3 regions of the Shewanella sp. M-Br genome follow, and region 3 is predicted to be linked to each of the others. Evidence: predicted binding sites of a transcription regulator. Region 3 holds the regulator's gene; each other region holds the start of a gene.
The links. The regulator LexA, encoded in region 3, represses DNA repair genes until DNA is damaged. The targets are predictions, from matches to a motif close to TACTGTATNNNNATACAGTA.

Region 1 (4,293 bases), on a different contig from region 3:
CGAGGTAGCCAAAGTGAGTTTTCGCATCAACAAGTTACTCCGTTTTAATAAATGATTACAGCAGGATATGTTCTGCTCTAACTTTAATCGTTAGGCCACTATCAAGCTGAACATGAATATCTTCCTTGTTAATGTCAGTAATCACACCGGCTACGGGTGTCATACCTAATTTAACATTGACGCGTTGTTTTTTCGTTAAATCAGTCAATTGTGCTTGAACATAATTGACGACTGGCGCTGCAGCTTTTGGTGCAGGCTTAGCAGGACGCTCAGTTTTAGGACGCTGAGGAACGGCCACCTTTTTAGGTGCTTTCTTCGCCGCGGGCTTAGGTGCAAGTGCTGCACGTTTCGCTTTGGCCTTATCCTGACTCTCTTTCAACATGGCTTGAGCATGATCAATGTGCTCTTGCTCTAACTCGCCGCAAGGTTCGCCATCCAGATTTACGCGTTGTGCGCCTGCTTTAACGCACTTTAAATAGCGCCAGCTGCTGGTGTAACGTCTCAAGGCAACTCTGAGCTGAGTTTTACTGACTTTAGAATCATCAGCCAACCTTTCAGCCAAATCTTGAAACAATCCGATTTTTAATGGCTTAGTTTCACCTTCAGCAATAAAGCACAAAGGAAATGTTTCATACAAATACGCCAAAATTGCATTGGTGTCGGTCAACTTTTCTGTTGATTCCATCATTACTTCCACAGTCAAAAAGGGACATCGATTCGAGGTGATATATATCAGCTTCTTACATGTCGTTTATCTTCGTTAAACTCAATATTGAGTCAACGTACAAATTAGCATCCTAGCCGCGTTTACTAAAGTTAAAAAATATACCTTAACAAATTTTGACAGCTCAAAACACTAAGCTTATTCATTGCATGCCAATCAAACCAGCTTAATGCGTGCAGGCGCATATTATAAGGCGCACGCCACCGATTGCGACTATGAATTATGCGTTATTGTACGCAAATTAATCAAATAGGCAGTTTTCAAAACTTTTAACCAGTAATTCCAGCCCCTTTTGGTCTTCTTCATCGAAACGATCGAAGATAGGACTGTCAATATCGAGCACGGCAACCACGTTACCTTGCGCACGAACTGGCACAACGATTTCAGAATTACTGGCAGAATCACAGGCAATATGACCATCAAATTGATGGACATCAGCCACTCGCTGAGTTTGATTAGTGAATGCTGCTGTACCACACACACCTTTTCCTAACGGAATGCGTGTACAAGCCACTTTACCTTGAAACGGGCCTAATACTAGTTGTTCGCCACGCATAACGTAGAATCCCACCCAGTTCAGCTCAGTCAAATTATCATTGAGCAAGGCTGAAAAATTCGCCATCGCCGCAACAAGGTCGTCTTCCCCTTCCAACAAGGCCAAGGCTTGACGGTTAAGTGACTCATAAAATTTCGATTTCATTACATTTCCTAACAATTTTATTCTGCTGCTTCGGTCTTTTTAGCCGCTTTTTTCGCTGCAGGCGGATTCGTTGGCGTACTATTAACCTGAACGGCGCCTTTAAGCAAGTTCGTCAGCTCATCTTTATTGTTAGCAAAATAGAATGCGAGCTTTTCGCCCACACTTTCATCTATACCCAAATCAGCTTTTTGAATGAAGGGGATAAGGTTATCGGCGATATCGAGCATCTTATCGTAGGCATCAGCCTCCTTCTTAGATGTGAATGTCATCTTTTCAACCCCTTCTCTGACCACGACAAACTGTGTTATTACTGCCATGACTGCCCTCGCACTGTTTTTATATACAGTAACTAGAGTGACATAGATTGAACTTGTGATGCAAGTGTTCTGATTAATCTGATATTATTAGCGTACTTTCGTTGCCAAGATTATAAAGCGCTAGACGTGGCTTAACAGCTAACTAGCACGACACTTTGCACCGATCTCGCTGTTATGACTCCTATTAGGCTAATATATATTTTTATATGCATGAAAACGCAGCAGAAAATTCAGTAACCCTATGCCGCTCCTGCGATTTAGCAGTCCGCAAACGTGCCTTGCCTAGCGGCGTTAGAGCAATCTGTCCTCGTTGCAGCACTGCACTTTATGACACGCCATACTGCTCTGTGAATGGTATGTTAGCCCTATGTATTTCGGCATTAGTGTTTTATTTCCCTGCTAATTTTTTACCCGTACTCGAGATCCACTTTTTCGGTAGTATTCGTACTACCACGGTTTTCCAAGGGGCATTTGCAGTATTTGACCAAGGCTATTGGGTTGTAGGTGTAGCCGTACTTGCCGCCGCTGTGATAGGCCCTGGCTTACTACTGTTATCGATATTGACACAGATTTTAATTGTGAAATGGGGATTAAGTAGCCTTTTTTGGCGTAACTCATTGAAGCAGTTGTTAAAATTTCATGGCGTCTTATCGCAGCTCACTATGCTGGAAATTTATGTGATCAGCTTCTTAGTTTCATCATTTCAGCTATCTGATTTTTCGGACATTTATTTTGGTATGGGCACATTTTGCTTCACTATGCTGTTTCTCGTGACCTTGTTTCTACAAAGAGAATACGACTTAGAACATATGTGGACGTTATTGGAAGGTCATAGCTGATATGAAACAACAAGGTAAAGATATCGGCCTATGTCTCTGTAAAGTGTGTAGCCAACTCAACAGCAGTGAACTCACGCACTGTCAGCGCTGTGAAACCGAGTTGCACGTCAGAGACTATTCCAGCCTGCAAAAAAGTTGGGCTTTGTTGATTACCGCTGCCATCTTGCTGGTGCCAGCCAACATTTACCCTATCACTATGCTGACCAACCAAGGCCAAGTGCGGCACGACACGATTTTTTCAGGCATTTTGCATTTAGTGCATTCAGATATGCTGCCTATTGCCATCATAGTGTTTACCGCCAGTATTTTAGTACCATGGATTAAAATCATCGGCTTATCCATTTATCTGTGTGCGATCAGCTTTGACATTCCGATTTCAAAAAAGAAATTGATGGTGGGTTTTCACATCATCGAATGGATTGGCCGCTGGTCAATGCTCGATTTATTTGTCATCTCAATCACAGTGGCATTAGTGAACATGGGACAATTACTCGACGCGAAACCCGCGCCTGCGGCTACCGCATTTGCCTTGGTTATTCTGTTAACTCAGTTAGCCGCAAAAGTTTTAGACACTCGTTTACTCTGGGATCGATTGGAACCTCAAGATGACACAAATTGAATCGCCGAAAGTTGTAAAGAAAAAACTCTTTTCGCCCATTTGGCTGCTTCCTATTGTCGCGTTGGCATTAGGTGCTTGGCTGGGCATTAAGAGCATTAAAGAATCGGGGGTTGAAATTCAAATTCACTTTCCGAGCGCCACAGGGATTGATGTGGGTAAAACCTTAGTCAAATACCAGGGTTTGACTGTCGGTAAAGTTAAAGACATTGGCATAGATGACGATCTCAAAGGCGTGAACGTCAAGGTCATGATGGACTACCGCGCTAAGCCTTTCTTGAATAAAGAAACCCTCTTCTGGCTTGTCACACCTAAAGCAAGTATTACAGGTGTTGAAGGCTTAGATGCGCTGTTTTCCGGTAACTACATTGCTATTCAACCCGGTAAAGGCAATGCATCAACCTTCTTCGAGGCAGAACGCCAACCGCCGCCGATGCAAATCGGCTCAGAAGGTGTGATGGTCGAATTGACCTCCGATAAACTCGGTTCGCTCGATGTTGGCTCGCCAATATTTTTCCGCCAAATCCCCGTGGGTAGCGTGGTCAGCTATCGTTTAGATGGCAATCAAAGGGTCATTATCAGCGCTTTCATTCAAGAGCAATATGCGCGGTTAGTGAAGAAAAATTCTCACTTTTGGAATGTTTCTGGCGTCAAAATTGATGCTTCACTAACTGGGGTTAAAGTCAGTTCAGAGAGTTTGGCGTCCATTCTGGCTGGCGGCGTGAGTTTCAGCTCTGACGATAAAGCAGACATAGCTAAAAACGGTGACGTTTTTTCGCTTTATGATTCAGAAACCACCGCCCTTGGCGGCATAGAAATAAACCTAACCATGGCTGACGCTAACGGTGTCGACAAAGGTACCCGCATCGTTTATCGCGGCATGAGCATTGGCAGTATTTTAAGTAAACAACTCACTTCCAATGGTGTTACAGCAGTGGCTAAATTTGAACCTCAATACGGTTCACTGTTAACTAACGACGGCGTGTTTTGGCTTGAAGGTGCTGATATTTCCCTCTCAGGCATTAAGAATCCAGAACGCTTACTGACAGGTAGCGTGATCAACTTCCTGCCAGGCATCAACACCAAAAGCGCGGTAC
Region 2 (4,293 bases), on a different contig from region 3:
TAAGAAACTGCCCAATACCGCGCCGATAAAGGTGGCGATAAAAGCCATGTACCAAAACGAGGGTTTAAAGAGGTGCTTGCGATAATAGGTCCAAGCCGCCATAAAAGAGCCAAAGCTTGCGGCTAACTTATTGGTGCCTAATACGGTATGCGGCGCAATGCCTAAGGTTAACAGTGCGGGGATTGACAATAGGCCACCGCCACCCACGACGGCATCAATGAATCCAGCGATAAGACCTATGACTGCCAACAGGGCCCAATGACTGGGCTCGAGTAACAACTCCAAATTTTAATCCTACTCTATAACACGTCTAAAGGGCGGTAAGGCGTCCAGTAAGGACTTGCCATAGCGTTTAGTAACTAACCGCCTATCTAAAATGGTCACTCGGCCATAATCTTGCTCTTTACGCAGTAATCTACCACAACTTTGAATAAGCTTACGTGAAGCATCTGGAATCGTTAGTTGTAAGAAGGGATTACCGCCTTTGACTTTGACATATTCTGCATGCGCTTGCTCAACGGGCGAGGTTGGTACGGCAAAGGGCAGTTTAGTGACGATCAAGTTAGTCAGATAATCGCCGGGCAAGTCGAGACCTTCAGAAAAACTGCCGGTGCCAAACAAGATGCTTGGTTCGCCCTTATCGCATTTAGCTTTATGATTTTCTAATAATTGTTGCCGTGGCGCATTGCCTTGAATAAGTAGTTCAGTGGTGAGTTTACCTTCAAGTAATTCAACCACTTTTTCCATCTGCCAGTAGGAGGCGAATAGCACTAAGGTTGCCATTTCGCCTTCAATAAGGGTGATGATTTGTTCGGCAAGTTCAGCCGTATAGGCATCATCCGTCGGCTCAGTGCGCATTTTGGGTAAATAAAGAGTCGCATTATTGGGGTAATCGAAGGGCGATTGTAAGGCTAAATAACGACTGCCATCGTTGAGTGATAACCCCACCTGATGTACGAAATGGTCGAAGTTATTGAGTGCGCGCAGCGTGGCGCTACATAAGACTACGCCTGCGGCCTTTTGCCACAGCATGGATTCCAGCATAAAGCCGACTTCGATAGGTGAGGCGCTAAACAGATAATCCACTTGTTTACCTGTGATGAGCTCAACCCAGCGCGCCATAGGTGCACCTTTATGTTTATCTTCCTTGGCCATCATCTTCCACAATTTTTGTAGATTCTCGAGCCTTTGCAGCATAAATCCAGTTTCGGCTAATAGTGCTTCGGATTGATGTTTAGGAATGTCGCCATCTTTAATCGCCTCTGCCAGCAGTGACAGCATTTTATTAAACTGCTTGAGGGCAAGATTAGAGGTCACTGCAAGGTTTTCGGCCAGAATGAGTAATGACTCTGGTAGTTTGCCGTGCTCAAAACGCAGACGGTTTTCAGGATTGGCAAAGTGTTTGGTCTGGGTATCGCAATAGTGGGCCACTTGATTGAGCTGGGCGATAAGATCGCCTAAGTGATCCTGCATCGCCTGCGCAGGAGCAATAATGTTGTTGCTCTTTATTTGGTTTTGCAACTTAGCGCAGGTTTTGCCAATTTTTTCGAGCCAGTCGCATGCGCCCCTCAGCGTGGCTTGAGCACTGGAGAAATCCCGCGCCACAATCGGTAAGTGATGTGCCTCATCGATAACATAAAACACGTCTTCGGGATCGGGCAAAATCACGCCGCCACCTAGCTCTAAATCGGCGAATAACAAGCTGTGGTTGGCGATGAGTACATCCCAGGTATCGACATCTTCACGGGCTTTATGAAACGGGCAATTTCTGTGGCTGGCCACTTGACGATGACAGCTGTGTTTGTCGCAGGCGATTTGTTGCCACAGGTGATCGGGCAGCGGCACGGCTAAGGTATCGATTTCGCCGTTCCAGCGACCTTCGTTATAGTCTTTTAACAGGCCATGCATCATAGCCACTTGGCTATTGTCAGGTTTAGTTTGCCACATGGCCATTTGTGTACTGTTGTCGTCACCGATGAGCATCGCCAGTTTCGATAGACACACATAACGTTGTCGACCTTTTACTAGGCCAAAGCGGAAATTTAAGCCGGATTGCTCAAGGAAGAAGGGCAAGTCTTTATGCAGTAATTGTTCTTGTAAGGCAACGGTCGCGGTGGCGATACAGACTTTTTTCTTGCTCGCTAATGCCAGTGGAATGGTACCGAGGATGTAAGACAATGATTTACCGATCCCAGTGCCTGCTTCGACCACAATGATGCGCCTATCTTTATCATAGTCGCCGGCGAGGGTCTTAGAGATTTCCGCCACCATATAGTTTTGTTCGCGACGCGGCCTAAAATTAGGCAAGGCAGTAGCGATATCTTTATAGATGGCGCGGATCTGGGTTTTTACATTGTCAGGTAACATGCGTCACTACTTTATCGAATTAATGCTGTACATAATAACAGTGATTGCATAGCCTAAGAAACTTTTCTGCCATTTGGCGGCATTTAAATTGAGGAACCATCTAAATTGACTAGCTACGCGATTTGGGAACCCATGCGATGAAGTCAGAGGCTACCGCGGCCGTTAGTGTACAAGGTCGAGTCTTAACACGCCATGCGATTCATCGTCATGGGAGTTTAGTGTTGCAGTATTATCTGGCTACCGCCCAAGGCCCTGTGCAGGTGGAAGTGCAAGGCACTGAACACATTTGTTTTTGTCATCAAACTGATGTCACGGCTTTGCAGTTGCAAACGCCGGGTCAAGCATTGCGGTTTGTACCGTTAGCACTCAAAAGCTTTAAAGGCGGCGCGGTTAGTGGTGTTTATGCTAAATCGAGCAACAGCTTACGTACCTTACAGCGCATCGCTAAAGATGCCGACATCCCTTTATTTGAAGCCGACATTCGCCCTGAACAGCGTTATTTAATCGAGCGGTTTGTGGCGCTGGATGTGGCATTTTTAGGGCATTTCTCTGCGACGAGTAACATACACGCGCCGACTAGCGACAGTTTTGAGGCTAATTCGCTGCCTGTGTTTATCGCCGAGCGGGCTAAGAGTATTGCCCCTTTAACGGCTGTACATTTGCGCTGTATCTCACTGGATTTTGAATGTAGCTTTGAGGGTTTACTCTATTCGGTTGCACTATATGGTCAATACAGTGGCCTAGACGAAGAGCAAGACAGTCTCAAGCAGACTTATGAAAAAGTGATTATGGTGGGTGAGGCTGAATCAAACTCTCCCGAATATATTGAATGGGTGGCCGATGAGGCTGCACTCATTCATCGATTAATCGCGTGGTTCCATGAGTTTGATCCTGACTTTGTCATAGGTTGGTCAGTGGTGAGTTTTGACCTCGCACTCTTGTCACGCCGGGCATTATTACACCGTATTCCGCTCACCATTGGCCGCGGAGGGGCAAAGCTTGAGTGGAAAGTCGATAATAAATTTCGGCCAGAAACCTTAGTTTTACCGGGCCGTGTGGTACTCGATGGTATCGATTGGCTTAAAGCCGCTTTCTATCATTTTGAGCGGTTTTCGTTGGAATTTGTTTCGCGGAAATTATTAGGTGAAGGCAAGGCCATTCATAACGTGGATAATCGCGTTGAAGAAATTGATCAGCTGTTTAAGGCCCACAAACAAGCATTAGCGCATTACAATCTTACTGACAGCCGTCTGGTGTGGGATATTTTTACTCACACTCAATTATGGGAGTTCGCCCTCGCGCGAGCTGAACTAACAGGTTTAGAGTTGGGGCGGGTTGGGGCTTCGGTGGCGGCATTTAATCATTTGTATTTACCGCATCTACATCGAGCAGGTTACGTCGCTCCCGATGCTCCTGCGAGTGATGGGATCGAAAGCCCCGGTGGCTATGTGATGGATTCTGTACCGGGACTTTATAAGCATATTTTAGTGTTCGATTTTAAAAGTCTATATCCCTCCATTATTCGTACCTTTTTGATCGACCCTAAGGGATTAATTGAAGGTTTGCAATTGCCAGAGTCTGACTGTGTTGCGGGATTTCTCGGTGGGCGTTTCAGTCGGCAACAGCCCATTTTACCTAAGCTTATCCAAACATTATCTGAGCAGCGCGAAAAGGCCAAACGTGAGCACAATGCGCCTTTATCCCAAGCGATAAAAATTATCATGAACTCGTTGTATGGGGTTTTAGGTTCTCAAGGTTGTGTTTTCCATGATGCAAAGTTAGCAAGTTCGATCACTATGCGTGGCCATCAAATCATGAAACAAACCCGCACATGGATAGAAGAGATGGGCTATCAAGTGATTTACGGCGATACGGATTCGACCTTTGTCTGGCTTGGCAGCGAGCCTGATCTCTCAGACATTAACG
Region 3 (4,293 bases):
CACGCTCAAAGTACCGTAGAGTTTTTTATCGTAGAACTCAGGCGCGGTAATGCCATGTAAAGCCCCTAAACGCTGGGCGAGTAAATGGCTCTCAGACTCAAGTTCTGAGCGCTCCATCTTAGGTCTGTTCGCTAACAGATTGAAAATAATAGCATAGCGTTGCAAAGTTTCACTCACTGAACTGGCTAACAACAATAATTGGCTTGAGTGCTCAGGCACGACAGCTAAAGTATCTGTCTCAACCACTAAACCTTGCCCAATCAGGAAATCCAGCACTTGCTCAACATAGGCTGGTAAGTCTTTAATTCCCATGAAGAGTTCGGCTTTCAGCAGTGGATAAAAATCGGCAACGATTGAAACCACTTGCTGGCGCGGGATCTGTTCATTGTGGGTTAAACAACTCGCAATTAATGAAGGAACAATAAATAAGTGAATGATATTGTTACGATAGCAAGTCATAGACACAGCCTGACTCGCTTCGATAGACACTATTTCCCCTAAAGGATCGGCACTAACAACAAACTTGTTCAACTCTAAACCTTGCTGCACTAAATGCTTACCATCACCTTCGGCAACAGATGTATAAGAAGTGTAAGGCACTTTTTTGAGTAGGGTCAGATACAAATCAAGCTGACGCTCCAGCAGACTACGTTCTAAGGCGTTTTGATCTGTCGCCAGTAAAACTAAGCTAGTCAAAGTCACAGAACTCGCGGCTGCGGCATCATTGATACGCGTCATCACCCGATTAGCCAGCACGTTTACCGCTGGCGTTAACCAACTTGGTTTCTGCTCGGGATCATCGGCCAACTCAGCACGCCAGTTTGGCGCACGCTCATTTAAGAAATTTTGCAGGGTAATAGGCTCGCCAAAATTCACATAACCTTGGCCGAAATTACCTAATTTACGAATGGCACCGAACACCTGCCACACAGATTCTTTTTTCTTTTTCTTACCGCTTAACTCTTTATGGTAAGTCGCTACTTCCATCACATGGTCATAGCCTAAATACACAGGCACAAGTGTGACAGGACGTTCAATACCGCGCAGTACGCTGTTCATCGTCATGGCGATCATGCCAGTTTTCGGCGCCAACAGACGGCCAGTACGTGAACGACCACCTTCGGAGAAGTATTCCACCGAATAACCTTTAGCAAACAGCTGATCTAAATACTCACGAAATACTGCGGTGTACAGCTTGTTGCCATTAAAACTACGGCGGATAAAGAAGGCACCACCGCGACGGAACATAGGTCCCGCGGGCCAGAAATTGAGGTTAATGCCGGCAGCAATGTGCGGCGGAACCATGCCTTGATAATACAAAATATACGATAACAGCAGGTAATCCATGTGGCTGCGATGGCAAGGCACATAAACAATTTCGTGGCCATCGTGGTGCAGCTGGCGAACTTGCTCGGCGCCTTTAATGTTGATCCCGCTGTAAAGCTTGTTCCACAGCCAAGTTAAAAAACGCTCGGCAATACGCACTAAACTGTCTGAGTAATCGGCAGCGATTTCATCGAGATACTCAATAGCCGTCTCGCGCGCTTGGGTCTCAGAAATCTTTTTACTGGCCGCTTCTTCTTGAATCGCCTTGCGCAGCGACTCAGATTTGAGCAACGAATGAAACAGTGCTTGGCGGTTTGGCAGCACAGGCCCTGTCATTACTTTACGTTGACGACGGAAATGCACGCGCGCAACCCGTGCTAACTTATGGGCAATCCCCATGTCGGTGCCATGTTCGTCAGCCATGTAACGCAGGGATACGGCATTCGAAAACTGCACGAAGTTATGTCGACCTAAGAACAGAATCATCAAGCACTTGCGCAACCAAGTCGGGTTTTCCCGCTCAAATACGGCCGCCTTCATAGTGTCGTCTTCTTTCCCTGGCGTTCGACCCCAATACAAGCTCGCAGGCACAAGTTGAATATCCAATTCAGGACGTTCCTTATGCACGGCTAACAAACGCATAAAGCATTCGAGGAAAGGCTCATTACCAGCACGTTCGCCAAACAGTGGCTTACGTCCTTGAAGACAGACAACCCGAGGCGCAGTCACACCATTAGCCACTAGAGGCTCATAAGGGCTTGGTAAGCCTAACTTAGCCGTTATTTCGCTCAAAGCAGCGATGTCACTGAGGGATTCTGTTTTCATCACATAAACAAGGGGTCTGGAAGCATCCAGATTCAGATCGGCAAAGGGATCCTGAGGCACCACAATAGTGTGCACTAAGTGTTTTTGGATCCAACGTAATGATTTCAACCAAAGAGAGTCGTGTTTAGGCATTATTCTTATGCAATTAAGTGCGTTTACTAGCCCGATAGAATACCAGACTATGGGCAATATTCGCTAATTCTCTCCAACATAGCTAAAAAGTGGTTAATACTTGCGCTGCAAATAATACTGTATATACTAACAGTAACTGTATAGAAAAACAGGAAACACCATGAGACCTTTGACGCCACGCCAAGCTGAAATTTTAGAGCTAATTAAACGAAATATTGCCGATACTGGCATGCCACCCACTCGGGCAGAAATCGCAACCCGTTTAGGTTTTAAGAGCGCCAATGCGGCTGAAGAACACCTTAAAGCGTTGGCAAAAAAGGGCTGCATTGAGATCATGCCAGGCACATCTCGGGGCATTCGTCTGCCTGCGGAAATCGAAGATTTGACTGAAACAGGTTTACCGCTCATCGGCCAAGTGGCCGCGGGTGAACCTATCCTCGCCCAAGAACATGTTGAACAGTACTACCAAGTCGACCCAAGCATGTTCCATCCCGCCGCCGATTTTTTACTGCGAGTAAAAGGCGACAGCATGAAAAATATCGGCATTCTCGAAGGTGATTTGCTGGCAGTTCATAAAGTAGAACAAGCTAGAAATGGTCAAGTGGTTGTCGCTAGAGTCGATGACGATGTCACTGTTAAACGTTTCGAAAAAAAAGGTAATGTGGTCTATCTACATGCCGAAAATGAAGATTACTCCCCGATTAAAGTGGATTTAGGCTTCCAAAGTTTAACAATTGAAGGACTCGCCGTCGGTGTGATCCGTAATGGAGATTGGCTATGAATAAACTACTTGGCAATGCCCCCCGCCATCCGGGCTTGTGGCTCGATGAAGTCCGTGATGCCGACTATGACTGGCACCATGCGCCTATCGCCTGTATGCCAACCAAGACTCAAGGTCGCCAAGAATTAATTCATCTGAGTGCACAACTCGCTCAGTTAAGCCAACAGGGCCGTTGGTTAGTGCTCATCAACCCTCCAAGTATTGGCTACAAGCAAATGCTCGCCAGCGCAGGTGTGCGTATGGATAGAGTCTTACTGGTACATGCTAAAGATGAAGTCGAAACCCTGTGGGCGATGGAGAAAGCCCTGACAAGTGGTACGTCCAGTGCAGTCATTACTTGGACTCAATCATTGGATGCGCGGGATAATCGACGCCTACAAATCGTGGCTAAAAGTGCCCGAGCTATGGGCATAGTGCTTGAAGACGTAAACAGTCACTTACATGCCGACGTACGCATTGAGCAAGGCAATCTCTTCGGTCAGCAATCTTTTTTTAGCGCTGTACACTAAATATTCATTTAATTTTTTACCTTGAAAGCCGCCTCACCTATGAATGTGAGGCTTTTTTTTGGCAATTTTTCAGATAATTAGATAAATAAGTGATCTTGATCAATATTTAAACAGCAAGTATGGTTGGTTAAGTCGGTGATGATATATCACCTTCCGTGGTCAATGAATCGAGTATTTATCGAACTCGAAGCGCCACTAAAAATAGAGAACAGATTTATTTCAGCAGTATGTGCCAGCGTGGCTAATTACCAGCAGTAACAATACTTGATTAAAAGTAACAGCCGCCAACGCACGTTGAAGTCAAAAAAGCTTTTTTGGGAACTGAAGAGTTTGCATAGAGTTGAGACTTACTGTGTTGCTCTTCTTTGTAGTTGCTATTCGCAATTGGCAGAGGAGAAGTCTTGTGAAGCAATTGTTGTATTGTTTACTCGTGGTGCTTTTCGCACCACCGTTGACCGCCGCGGACATGCGGTTCAACATGACCCCTGGCGTGACCGAGATCAGTGGCAAGGTTTATCACTTGCACATGACCATCTTGTATATCTGCTGCGCAATAGGCCTAGTGGTCTTTGGCGTGATGATTTACGCCATGATCAACCACAGAAAATCCAAAGGCGCTGTCGCGTCCCACTTTCACGAAAGCACTAAAGTTGAAATCGCTTGGACGATTCTGCCATTTATCATTTTGATCTTAATGGCGATTCCAGCGACAAAAACTTT

Region 1: AAA952_RS02925 (YebG family protein) is a predicted target of LexA. The motif match lies at 1,753-1,772, and genes of this name have one in related genera.
Region 2: dinG (ATP-dependent DNA helicase DinG) is a predicted target of LexA. The motif match lies at 2,391-2,410, and genes of this name have one in related genera.

The regions. Positions count from the first base shown of each region.
Region 1 is NZ_BJBV01000002.1:217,143-221,435, reverse strand. It holds gene prc (carboxy terminal-processing peptidase) at 1-27, opposite strand, end outside; gene proQ (RNA chaperone ProQ) at 56-685, opposite strand; gene AAA952_RS02930 (GAF domain-containing protein) at 966-1,424, opposite strand; gene AAA952_RS02925 (YebG family protein) at 1,442-1,741, opposite strand; gene AAA952_RS02920 (paraquat-inducible protein A) at 1,948-2,580, shown strand; gene AAA952_RS02915 (paraquat-inducible protein A) at 2,582-3,199, shown strand; gene AAA952_RS02910 (PqiB family protein) at 3,186-4,293, shown strand, end outside.
Region 2 is NZ_BJBV01000006.1:201,100-205,392, reverse strand. It holds gene AAA952_RS07030 (sulfite exporter TauE/SafE family protein) at 1-285, opposite strand, end outside; gene dinG (ATP-dependent DNA helicase DinG) at 295-2,367, opposite strand; gene AAA952_RS07020 (DNA polymerase II) at 2,505-4,293, shown strand, end outside.
Region 3 is NZ_BJBV01000004.1:175,409-179,701, reverse strand. It holds gene plsB (glycerol-3-phosphate 1-O-acyltransferase PlsB) at 1-2,283, opposite strand, end outside; gene lexA (transcriptional repressor LexA) at 2,444-3,064, shown strand; gene AAA952_RS04710 (cell division inhibitor SulA) at 3,061-3,573, shown strand; gene coxB (cytochrome c oxidase subunit II) at 3,977-4,293, shown strand, end outside.